Regions from separate parts of the Bradyrhizobium sp. CCBAU 11361 genome, predicted to be linked through region 1. Evidence: predicted binding sites of a transcription regulator. Region 1 holds the regulator's gene; each other region holds the start of a gene.
The links. The regulator LexA, encoded in region 1, represses DNA repair genes until DNA is damaged. The targets are predictions, from matches to a motif close to TGTTCNNNNTGTGTTCNG.

Region 1 (4,149 bases):
AACCGATTTGGCCAGAGATCAGGAACCAAATCGCTTTGTACATTTTTATACAGAGTTCCGGGAACGGAATGCCCGCTTCCGGACTCTTGAGTCCGTTGGGACTTCTACGGACGGACGCATCATCGTGTTGGGCAAGACCTACCTCACCAAGCAGGCCTCTCTCCTGCTCGAATTCGCCAGAACGACGTCGGATTCTGACCTTTCCGCCAAGCTGATCAGCAAGGCCGCCGACCTGAAATCCCGGGCCGATCCGCTGCCCGACAAGGATCAAGGGCCCAAAGCTCCCGACGTGGCGCCGGACGCCCGTCCGGACCAGCAAACCGGTCGTTGACCGATGCTGGCCGTGGCTCTCGTCATTGTCGTCTTTGCCATGGCCACACTCGTACCGGTCTTTCTGATCGTCCGGACCATGCCGCGCCGCACTTTGCGTTCTCCATAGAAGGGCGGCCGAGCGACAGGATGAATTATCCCGCTTCGTCGCTGTTTTGCCTCTGCGCCCGCACTCGGATAGAACGTTCCCCGTTCATTCGCCCGAACGTGCCCAGCAGGAGTCTTCCCCGTGGCCTTGATGCCGGTTTCTGACGCGCTCGCCGCGGTGCTGGCCGGCGTGAAGCCGCTGCCTGAAGAGATGATTCCACTCGACGAAGCCTACCACCACGTGCTCGCGCGCGACGTCGCGGCGCGGCGTACCCAGCCGCCGGAGGCGATGTCGGCGATGGACGGTTACGCCGTGCGCGCGGCCGATGCGGCCAAGGTCGACGCACAGCTCACCGTGATCGGCGAGGTCGCGGCGGGCGGCCGGCCGTTCGCGGGAGCAGTCGGCGCCGGCGAAGCGGTGCGAATCTTCACCGGCGGCGTCGTTCCCGCTGGCGCGGACGCGGTCGTGATCCAGGAGGACACGGTCGCCGAGGGCAAGCGCATCACGATCAAGGAAGCCGCTATCGCCGGTCGGCACATCCGCCCCGCCGGCGTCGACTTCCGCGAGGGCGACGTGCTCCTGCGCATGGGAACCCGGCTCACCGAGCGCGACCTCGCACTCGCCGCCGGGATGAATCACCCGCACCTCCCCGTCCGCCGCCGTCCGAAGGTCGCGATCCTCGCCACCGGCGACGAGCTGGTGATGCCGGGCATCAGCCCGGGTCCCGGCCAGATCGTCTATTCCAACGGCTACGCCCTGCACGCGCTCGCCCGCCAGGAGGGCGCAGATACCGTCGATCTCGGTGTTGCCGCTGATACGCTGGAGGCCACCACCGCCGGCATCCGCCGTGCCCGCGAGAGCGGCGCCGATGTCCTGATTACGACCGGCGGCGCCTCGGTCGGCGACCACGATCTGGTCCAGCAGGCGCTGAGGGACGAAGGCATCGCGATGGCGTTCTGGAAGATCGCGATGCGGCCGGGCAAGCCGATGATGCACGGCCGGTTAGGAGCGATGGGTGTGATCGGCCTGCCCGGCAATCCCGTGTCGTCCTATGTGTGCGCCTTCCTGTTCATGGTGCCGTTGATTCGCGCTCTGTCGGGCCGCGCGGTGATTCATCATCGTCGCGAGCGCGCCGTGCTCGGCCGCGAGGTCGGTGCCAATGACCAGCGCGAAGATTACCTGCGCGCACGCCTGGAGCGGCGCGACGACGGCACGCTTGTCGCCCTTCCCGTCAATCATCAGGATTCCTCGCTGCTTGCGAATCTCGCTGCGGCACAGGCACTTCTCGTGCGCGCGCCGTTCGCGCCCAAGGCCGAGGCCGGCACGCCTTGCGAGGTGCTGCGACTGCCCGCCTGAACCCGCAGGTCGTGCGCGTTCCGCGAACTTTGTCGCGTTCACGGTAAATTAAGCAGTTGCGGAACACATATCGAACATATAGTGTCCGTTCATGATTTGTTTCGAGCATCTAGCGGCTCGCCGCTGAATTCACCGTCTCGGAATCGAACGACATCAACCGGGGGATTTGGTCGAGATGTTAACGCGCAAACAATACGAGCTTCTGCGATTCATCAGCGAGCGTTTGAAGGAAAGCGGCGTGCCGCCCTCCTTCGACGAGATGAAGGACGCGCTCGACCTGCGCTCGAAGTCAGGCATCCATCGCCTGATCACCGCACTGGAGGAGCGCGGCTTCATCCGGCGTCTGCCCAACCGGGCCCGCGCGATCGAGGTGATCAAGCTGCCCGAGCTCCAGGCCGCCGCCGGCAACCGGCGTGGCTTCACGCCGAGCGTCATCGAGGGCAATCTCGGCAAGGTGCGAGCGAGCTCCAGCGCCTCCGTGGACGAGGGCGAACGCCCCGTTGCGGTGCCGGTGATGGGCCGCATCGCGGCCGGCACGCCGATCGAAGCGCTGCAGACCCGCAGCCACACCATCAGCGTACCGCCTGACATGCTCGGGTCGGGCGAGCACTACGCGCTCGAAGTGCGCGGCGACTCGATGGTCGAAGCCGGCATCCTCGACGGCGACATGGCGCTGATCCAGCGCAACGAGAGCGCCGACACCGGCGACATCGTGGTGGCGCTGATCGACGACGAGGAAGCGACGCTGAAGCGCTTTCGCCGCCGCGGTGCCTCGATCGCGCTCGAGCCCGCCAATGCGGCCTATGAGGTCCGCATCCTGCCGCCCAACCGGGTGAAGATTCAGGGCAAGCTGATCGGCCTTTACCGCAAGTACTGAGCGCGCTCCGCCGGTTGGCGACCCGCGCGTTGACGATTGGAGCGGACGATTGTCCGCTCCGGCTGGATAGTCTTTCTGGTTTTGCACAGATTATCCGGCCCCTCTCCAGCGGTACATCCTCGGGCACGCCGCACGAAGCCCTCATCGCTTCGCGACGCTGGAGATCGAGGAGACCATCATGCGCAAGATCGTTTTGAGCGCCGTCACGATCACGCTGATCGCAGCATCAGCGTCGCAAGCCTTCGCCGCACAGTCACACCATGTCCGCAAGGCAGCGCAGACGACGACGAGCGAGCAATTGCGCAATGCCCGCAACGCCGTCGCGAAGCCGTCGCAACCCGCTGGCAATATTCGGGCTGGTCGGCACCTGCTGGTCGCTGACGGGGACGCACGCCAAATGCACAGAAGCGGACTTTGTTCCTCGTGCATTTGAAAAAGATATTGTGATGGCAGCCTGCGGATCTAAGTCGCAGATTTGCCTACAACCGAGAAGACGCTAACATGCTTCCACTCTGATAGGGGCTAGTGCCTCCGAAGGAGGCGCGGGTCGCTATCCCTGAATGAGGAGCACCCGATGTGTGACTACAGTCTGCATGCCGTCGCGACGCGTCCCGCAGAAGTCGGCGAGACGATCGTCACGACCACTTTCCGAGGCACCTCGACGCGCGGCTTCGCCTCTGAAGCCGACATGTCCGTCGCGGTCTGCCTGCTGCCGGGGACGGAGCTCGCCTTCGCCGACAACGTCCGCTACGACAATCGCTGGATCTGGACGCGCACCATCAACTCCCGCGTCGGCAAGTTCGGCAAGATCGATCCGCACATTCCCGATCGCCATCACGACGCGATCGAATTCCCCGACGGCAAATACGTACTGGTGACGCAGCTCGTCGAAGGCCAGCGCGCGACCGTGCTGCAGTTGCCGGTGACCCAGCCCGTCGGCGAGCGCGAGCACAAGCCGCAGGTCATCGCCGATGGTCGGCCGACCATCACCCGCCTGCCGATCGGCTGAGGCAGCTCCCCCGGCTCACGGGTCGGGGCCAGCATCGAAATCGCCATCGCCGGCCGTGGCCGGCGACGTGGTGCGGTTTGCGTCCTGAGAATCCAATCCGCGGAGATCCCCCGCGCCTCCCCGTCGCACGAAGTTTGCGCGGCTCTGCCTGAATTTTGAACGTCCACTCCGCGGCCAGATCGCCGATGCTGTCACTGGCTTGAGGCGGCGGACACGGTCGATGAAAACCTTCATTCGCGTCGTTGAACTCTGGGTGCCGGACCGGACGCGCATGCGGCTGGAATTCGGCGGCGGCCTCTATGGCGAAGGGCTGTCCGCGTTCAAGGCCGTGAGCGAGAATTTGCGTTTCGGATACGACGAGGGCCTTCCCGGCAAGGCCTGGGCCAGCGGCCATCCCGTGATCCTCACCAAATTCGCCAACTCCTATTTCAAGCGGACCGATCAGGCGCTCGCGGCCGGCCTCACATGCGGCGTGGCGGTGCCGGTGTT
Region 2 (4,149 bases), 130 kb from region 1:
GTTGAGGCCGACGTCGAGCAGGAAGGTGAGGCGCTCGCGGATCTCCTTGAGGATGCGGCCAGCGATCTCGTTCTGCTGCTTGTTCAGCGCCTCCGGCACGGTCTCGAACCACTCGCCGGCCTTCTTGACCGACAGCTCCGAGATCTCGCCGATGTGCTTGGTGCCGACCTTGACGCAGAGCGCCTCGGGCTTGAGCCGGAAGCCGTTGCAGGCGCCGCAGGGCACGTCGTGGAAATACTTCGCCAGCTCCTCGCGCGCCCATTCGCTCTCGGTCTCGCGGTAGCGGCGGTTGATGTTGGTGATGACGCCCTCGAACGGCTTCTTGGTGTCGTAGGAGCGCACCCCGTCCTCATAGGAGAACTTGATCTCGTCCTCGCCGGAGCCATGGAGGATCGCGTCTCTCGTCTTCTTGGGCAGATCCTTCCATTTGGTGGTCAGCGTGAACTTGTAGTGCTTGCCGAGCGCCGTCAGCGTCTGCACGTAATAGGGTGACGACGATTTGGCCCAGGGCGCGATCGCGCCCTTGCCGATGGCGAGCTCCTTGTCGGGGATGACGAGATCCTCGTCGACATGCTGCTCGACGCCAAGGCCGCCGCAGGCAGGACACGCGCCGTAGGGATTGTTGAACGAGAACAGGCGCGGCTCGATCTCGGGGATGGTGAAGCCGGACACCGGGCAGGCGAACTTTTCCGAGAACAGCATGCGCTCGGGCCCGCTCTTGTCGTGGATCTTTGCGGTCTTCTTCTTTTCCTCGGCCGGCGCCGCAGCGGGCGCATCGGCGAATTCGACGACGGCAAGGCCCTCGGCGAGCTTCAGCGCGGTCTCAAAGCTTTCGGCGAGACGCTGGCCGATGTCGGCGCGCACCACGATGCGGTCGACGACGACGTCGATGTCGTGCGGAAACTTCTTGTCCAGCGTCGGCGCTTCCGCGAGCTCGTGGAAGGTGCCGTCGATCTTGACGCGCTGAAAGCCCTTCTTGAGCCATTCGGCGAGCTCCTTGCGGTACTCGCCCTTGCGGCCACGCACGACGGGGGCGAGCAGGTACAGGCGCGTGCCCTCGGGCAGCGCCAGCACGCGGTCGACCATCTGCGAGACGGTCTGGCTCTCGATCGGCAGGCCGGTGGCCGGCGAATAGGGTACGCCGACGCGCGCCCACAAGAGGCGCATGTAGTCGTAGATCTCGGTGACGGTGCCGACGGTGGAGCGCGGATTCTTCGAGGTCGTCTTCTGCTCGATCGAGATCGCCGGCGACAGGCCGTCGATCTGGTCCACGTCGGGCTTCTGCATCATCTCCAGGAACTGGCGTGCATAGGCCGACAGCGATTCGACGTAGCGGCGCTGGCCCTCGGCATAGATGGTGTCGAAGGCGAGCGAGGATTTGCCGGAGCCGGAGAGGCCGGTGAACACCACGAGCTTGTCGCGGGGAATCTCGACGTCGATGTTCTTGAGGTTGTGCTCGCGCGCGCCACGGATCGTAATTGCGCGCAGGCTGGAGCCCGCGTTCTGTTGTTGGCGCTTCGCCTTGATCACTTCATCCATCCCGGTGGTCCCTAGGGAATCCCAAAGACGCGCAACCGCGCCAAGGGTGAAGGCGCGCTTTGCCCGGAACCGGGATCGGCGCCGATGGGGTTGTCAGCGAACGTAGGAAGAACAGCGACGGATTTCCAGTGCGAGTTGCGAATCGTCAACGGATTGTTGGCGTGCTGGCGGCATCTGGCAGCAGCAGGGCGTGCGGAACTGCGCTGAATGTACCGCCAAAACAAAAAGGCCGGCGCGAGGCCGGCCTTTCGTGACGATGTGACGTCGAAGCTCAGTACTTCGCCACGACCGGGCCGCCGAAGGTGTAGTTGAGGCGGACAGTGCCCATGTCGACGTCCTGCTTGATGCGGTCGATACGGTCGTTGACGCCGAGAACCGTAAAGCTGACATCGCGGCCGCCCATGAACAGATGGTCGTATTCGATCGCAACGGACCAGTTCGGCGCGAAGCCGAATTCGAGGCCGGTGCCGACCACGCCACCCCAACGCGTCTCACTTGCGCTGTCGATGACCACGCCGCCGAACAGGCCGTTGTATTTGGCGTGCGTGACGGCCGCGCCACCCTTCACGTACCAGAGCACGTTGTTCCAGGCATAGCCGACCTGGCCGGTGAACAGGCCGAGCGCATCGATCTTTGTCTGGTTGACCAGCGGCGCGAGCGCTGCGGGCGAGCTCGTGTTCGAGCCCTTCAGGTTGGCCCAGTCGCCCTGAGCTTCGAGGCCGAATACCCAGCTGGCCGACTGCCAGCGATAACCGATTTGGCCACCGACGAGGCCGCCGGTCGCATTGTGACAGCCCTCAGCGGTAACGGGGACGGCCACGCCGAGGACCGAGTTGAGATCCCAGCAGTTGCGGCTCGAGGCGCCGCCGCCGTTGAGGCCGATATAGAAGCCGGACCAGTTGTAGACCGAGGCCACAGCGATCGGCGCCTTGGTATAGGGGCGGGCCGCCAGGTCGGCCGCCGAGGCAGGTGCCAACGCGCTGAGTGCGAGCAAACTGGCTGAAGCCAGCACAATCCTCTTCATTTCAAATTCCCCAGTTTCGTTTCTCTTTGTCGGCAAAAAGCAGCGGACCTAACGACCCAACTGATGGCATTGCTTTACACTATTAAATCCAAAGGTTGTGTCACCGAGGCGCCACACCTCTCCAAAAACGCTAGCGAGCGGCTGGACTGGATACTTAGGCGCGAAAAACAAAAAGGCCGGCGCGAGGCCGGCCTTTCGTGACGATGTGACGTCGGTGGCGAAGCTTAGTACTTCGCGACCACCGGGCCCCCGAAGTGATAGTTCACGCCGACCTGCACGGTGTGGAAGTTGAGCGTGCCGGTGGGGAGGGCGCCCGAGAAGTAGGTCTCGCCGCCGAGGCTGCGATAGAGGTACTCGCCCTTGACCGACCACTGCGGCGCGAAGAACGCTTCGACGCCCGCACCGACGGTCCAGCCGGAGTGCCACTTGCTGTCCGACGCGGTCACGCCGAGAGCGGAGAGGCTGATCTTGTTGTCGATCCAGGCGTAGCCGCCGGTGCCGTAGAACAGGACGTTGTCGACGGCGTAGCCGATGCGGCCGCGCACGGTGCCCATTGCATCGGTCTTCGAGGTCGCGGTTGCGGTCACAACGCCGAAACCGGGGACGACAGAGGCGCCGGTCGCCGTAGCGCTGACGTCAGCCCAGGCGCCATCGGCCTCGACACCGAACACGACGTTGCCGGTCTGCCAGTTGTAGCCGGCGGTGCCGCCGACGAAGCCACCCTTCATCTTCGGGTCGCCCGAAGCGTTTTCCCAGGCGCCGCCGCCAACGATACCGATGTAGAAGCCGGTCCAGTTGTAGACCGAGGCCACAGCCACCGGAGCCTTCGTGTACGGGCGAGCCGCAAGATCGGCAGCCGACGCGGGGGCGGCAAGAGCGAACAAACAGGCCGAAGCCAACAAAACCTTCTTCATTTTCAACCTAATCCCAGTCCCAGTTTCTGTTGTGCCTTCCACGGTAGGGAAGGGCATCGGACGCTGCGGTCCAACTGATGTCGTGCTTACACCAGCAAAGCTGCAAGTTGTGTCTCTCAAAAGCCACAACAATCACAAAACGTAATGGTTACTGACTGATTGAATTGGAAGTCGCAGCAAAAAGGCCGGCGCGAGGCCGGCCTTTCGTCAGAAGACAAACTCTGCTTGCGATCAGTACCTGCCGATGATCGGGCCACCCCAACGGTAGTTCAAGCGGACGAGAGCCATATCGACGTCCTGGCGGACGCGTTCGGTCTGAACGAACGCGCCGGCGAAGTTGAAGTCGACGTTACGATCGCCAAGGAAGATGTGATTGTACTCGACGCCCACCGACCAGTTCGGGGCGAAGCCAAATTCGACACCCGCGCCGACCGTTCCGCCCCAGCGGGTTTCGTTGGCCGAACCGAAGACAGTGCCTGCACCCACGAATCCTGGCGCGACGATGAGGTCGTATCTGTCGTCCACTACGGCGGCGCCACCCTTCACGTAGAACAAAACGTTATTCCAGGCATAGCCGATCTGGCCGGTAATCAGGCCGAAGGCATCGATCCGCGTACGGTTCTGCTGACCCAGGGCAGTCGGGCTGATGTTGTTTCCGCTGAAGTCAGCCCA
Region 3 (4,149 bases), on a different contig from region 1:
CGTAAAATCGTGCTTGCCGAGCAGGCGTTGCGCGGCCGCATGCATCGCATCACTGTCGAGCCGGCGCGGCACGCGCCAGGCGTGGCCGACGTCGAGCGCAAGATTGGCGCGGGTGTTGACGATGCGGTAGCGATAGTGGCGCTTCACGGCGGAGAAGCGCGCCTCGAAGGTATCAGGCACGATCTCGGCCTCGAGCACCGCAATCGGATGCGGGCGCAGATGCGCGTTGAGCCCGTCGCGAAAGCGGCCCGGCGGAAACTGCTTCTCGATGTCGACATGCGCGACCTGGCCGCGCGCATGCACGCCGGCATCGGTGCGGCCGGCGCCATGCACCCGCAGATCCGCGCCGGTCATCGCCTTCACCGCCGCTTCCAATGCGCCCTGCACCGACGGCAGCGTGTCCTGCACCTGCCAGCCGAAGAACGGCGCGCCGTCATATTCGATGATGAGCTTGTAGCGGGGCATCGTTTCCAATTCTGCCGTCATCGCCCGGCTTGACCGGGCGATCCAGTACGCCGCGGCCCCTCCGTTCAACCGAGAAGCCTCGGCGTACTGGATACCCCGCCTTCGCGGGGTATGACAGTGTCAGGTGAATTTCGCGCCCGCCTTCATCGGTACCCCGCGCAGGAAGTCGACCGCCTGCATCCGCGCCTTGCCTTCGCGCTGCAGCTCGATGATGCGGATTGCGCCCTCGCCGCAGGCGATGGTGAGCTGGTCGTCGAGCACCTCGCCCGGCGCGCCCGAGCTCTTGGCGAGTTCGCAGCGCAGGATTTTTACGCGCGCATTCTCGCTGACGCCTGCGAGCTCGGCCCAGGCGCCGGGGAACGGCGACAGGCCGTGGATGTGGCGCAGCACGGTGTGCGCCGGCTTGCTCCAGTCGATGCGCGCCTCGGCCTTGTCGATCTTGGCCGCATAGGTGACGCCGTCCTCGCTCTGCTTCTTGAGCTGGAGCCCGCCGCGGCCGAGCGCGGCCATGGCGCGCACCATCAGGTCGGCGCCGAGCCGGGAAAGGCGATCGTGCAGGTCGGCCGCGGTCATGGTGTCCGTGATCGCCAGCCGCTCGGCCATGGCGACGTCGCCGGTGTCGAGGCCGACGTCCATCTTCATCACCATGACGCCGCTCTCGGCATCGCCAGCCATGATGGCGCGGTTGATGGGCGCGGCACCGCGCCAGCGCGGCAGCAGCGAAGCGTGCAGATTGTAGCAGCCGAGCTTTGGCGCATCGAGAATGGCCTGCGGCAGGATCATGCCGTAGGCGACGACCACGGCGGCGTCGGCGTCAAAGGCGCGAAACTGCTCCAGCGCTTCCTCCGTCTTCAGCGTCTTCGGCGTCAGCACGGGCACGCCGAGTTTTCGCGCGGCTTCCTCCACCGGCGTCGGCTGCAATTGCAGGCCGCGCCGCCCGCCCGGCTTCGGCGCGCGCGTATAGACAGCCACGATCTCATGGCCATGCGCGACGAGCTCGAGCAGCGTCGGCACGGAGAAATCGGGCGTGCCCATGAAGATCAGGCGGAGGGGCATCAACAGAACTCGCTGCGTTCCCTCCCCCCTTGCGGGGGAGGGCTAGGGAGGGGGGTGCCACACGGCGCGCTCTGTCGGCGTAAGCGCGGACTAGTTCTTGGCCCCGGTTAGACTTTTTCCTGGGCTACCCCTCTCCCCCACCCTCCCCCGCAATGGGGGAGGGAGCGCAGAGGCGTTCGCGGCGGCACCAGTCGCTTACAACTTACTTACTCCGCGCGCTTGGCGGCTTTCTCGAACTTCTTGATCACGCGGTCGCGCTTGAGCTTCGACAGATAGTCGACGAACAAGACGCCGTTGAGATGGTCGATCTCGTGCTGGATGCAGGTGGCGTAGAGGCCTTCGGCGTCCTCCTCGTGCACCTTGCCGTCGAGATCGGTGAAGCGCACGCGGACCTTCGCGGGACGTTCGACCTCCTCGTAATATTCGGGGATCGACAGGCAGCCTTCCTCGTAGACCGACAGCTCCTCGGACGAGGCGATGACTTCCGGATTGATGAAGACGCGCGGCTCCGGCTTGGTCTCGCCGTTCTCGTCGCGCTTGGCGAGGTCCATGGTGATCAGCCGCAACGGCTGCGCGATCTGGATCGCCGCGAGGCCAATGCCGGGCGCGTCGTACATGGTCTCGAACATGTCGTCGGCAAGCTTGCGGATCTCCGTCGTGACCTTCTCGATCGGCTTGGAGACCAGACGCAGCTGCTTGTCGGGCAGGATGATGATTTCTCTGAGGGCCATGGCGGCGATTTAAGCCGGGCGCCGGACGCGGTCAATGCGGCCAGGAACCCCGTTAACTCTCCGCTAACCATAAAACTTCAGATTTCGTTAACCATAAAAATTAACGGGGCATTTACCGAAAGTGTTCGCTATTCGTTCGTGCGGCCAGCCGAATCGGCTAGAAGGGCAGGCATGAACGAGATCATTTTCGTGGCCGGCGACTGGCCGGTGCGCACGATCGACGCGCTGATCGGCTTCGGTGTCCTGGTCCTAATCCTGCTGGTTGTGATCGCCGTGGTGATTGCACGCTCGGGGCGGCGCGGGGCGGAACTCGCGATGGCGAATGCGATCCGCGCCGACGAGCTCGAGGAGCGCATCAGCCAGATGCTGCATGCCCAGAGCGAAGCTGCCGGCCGTGCCGACGCCATGACCCAGGCGCTGGCCGGCCGCCAGGCCGAGATGGCGCGCGCGGTCAATGAGCGGCTGGATTCGGTCACCCATCGCGTCGGCCAGTCCATGGAGCACTCGACCCGCAACACCATGGAGAGCCTGCACGCCCTGCACGAGCGGCTCGGCATCATCGACAACGCGCACAAGAATCTCACCGACCTCACCACGCAGGTGACGACCTTGCGCGACGTGCTTGCCAACAAGCAGTCGCGCGGCGCCTTCGGCCAGGCGCGGATGGAGGCGATCGTCCAGGACGGCTTGCCGAAGGGCGCCTACGAGTTCCAGTTCACGCTTTCGACCGGCAAGCGGCCGGACTGCGTCGTGTTCCTGCCCGACCAGCGCCCGCTCTGCATCGACGCAAAGTTTCCGCTGGAGGCGATGACCGCGCTGCACGATGCCCGCACCGACGAGGAGAAGCGGATCGCCACGCAGCGGCTGCGCGGCGACGTGATGAAGCATGTCAGCGACATCGCGGAAAAATATCTCGTCACCGGCGAGACCCAGGAGATGGCGCTGATGTTCGTGCCGTCGGAATCGGTCTATGCCGAGATCCATGATGGTTTCGACGACGTGATCCAGAAGGCCTATCGCGCCCGAATCGTGCTGGTGTCGCCCTCGCTGCTGATGCTCGCGATCCAGGTGATGCAGCAGATCATGAAGGACGCGCGCATGCGCGATGCCGCCGACCAGATCCGCACCGAGGTCATCAAGCTCGGCGACGATCTCGGCCGCCTGCGCGACCGCGTGCTGAAGCTGCAGAAGCATTTTGCCGACGCCAACGAGGACGTCCGCCAGGTGCTGATCTCCGCCGACAAGATCGAGAAGCGCGCCGGGCGAATCGAGGAGCTCGATTTCAGCAAGGCCGATGCGCCGGCGGAGGGCCCGCACCTGGTGGCAACCGGCGCGCCCGAACTGTTCCCGAGGAAGCTCCAGGCGGGGGAGTGATTCTCTCCTGAGATCCGGTACGCTGACGCCACAATTTCGCTGTCGTCGCCCGGCTTGACCGGGCGACCCAGTATCCCAGAGGCGGCAGATGGGCGGACGCTGCTGCTACGTGTACATCCTCGCCAGCAAGATCGGCGGAACGCTCTACATTGGCGTGACGAATGATCTCATCCGCCGCGTGGCCGAACACAAATTGCAGTTGGTCGAGAGCTTCACGAGGGAATACGGCGTGGTGAAGCTAGTCTATTTCGAGCAATTCGATGACCCCGAGAATGCGATCAAACGGGAGAAGCGGCTCAAGAAGTGGAAGCGCGCCTGGAAGGTCCGCTTGATCGAGCAGCACAACCCGAATTGGGATGATCTCTATCCCGGGATAGCCGGACCACCATGACACTGTCGACGCTGTCATACCCCGCGAAGGCGGGGTATCCAGTACGCTGCGGCGGGTGTGATTGAATCGAGACGCTGGCGGTTACTGGATCGTCCGCCTTCGCGGACGATGACAGCGGAGAGGGCGACGACA

Region 2: uvrA (excinuclease ABC subunit UvrA) is a predicted target of LexA. The motif match lies at 1,636-1,653, and genes of this name have one in related genera.
Region 3: XI08_RS37905 (DNA recombination protein RmuC) is a predicted target of LexA. The motif match lies at 2,375-2,392, and genes of this name have one in related genera.

Annotation. Positions count from the first base shown of each region.
Region 1 covers NZ_LBJZ01000195.1:233,590-237,738, forward strand. The annotation lists gene XI08_RS36640 (hypothetical protein) at 125-331, shown strand; gene XI08_RS36645 (molybdopterin molybdotransferase MoeA) at 560-1,774, shown strand; gene lexA (transcriptional repressor LexA) at 1,950-2,651, shown strand; gene XI08_RS36655 (hypothetical protein) at 2,830-3,084, shown strand; gene XI08_RS36660 (hypothetical protein) at 3,226-3,660, shown strand; gene XI08_RS36665 (GAF domain-containing protein) at 3,881-4,149, shown strand, end outside.
Region 2 covers NZ_LBJZ01000195.1:107,420-111,568, reverse strand. The annotation lists gene uvrA (excinuclease ABC subunit UvrA) at 1-1,539, opposite strand, end outside; gene XI08_RS36030 (outer membrane protein) at 1,811-2,563, opposite strand; gene XI08_RS36025 (outer membrane protein) at 2,788-3,477, opposite strand; gene XI08_RS36020 (outer membrane protein) at 3,709-4,149, opposite strand, start outside.
Region 3 covers NZ_LBJZ01000196.1:235,287-239,435, forward strand. The annotation lists gene truA (tRNA pseudouridine(38-40) synthase TruA) at 1-465, opposite strand, end outside; gene fmt (methionyl-tRNA formyltransferase) at 586-1,521, opposite strand; gene def (peptide deformylase) at 1,728-2,252, opposite strand; gene XI08_RS37905 (DNA recombination protein RmuC) at 2,424-3,626, shown strand; gene XI08_RS37910 (GIY-YIG nuclease family protein) at 3,715-4,017, shown strand.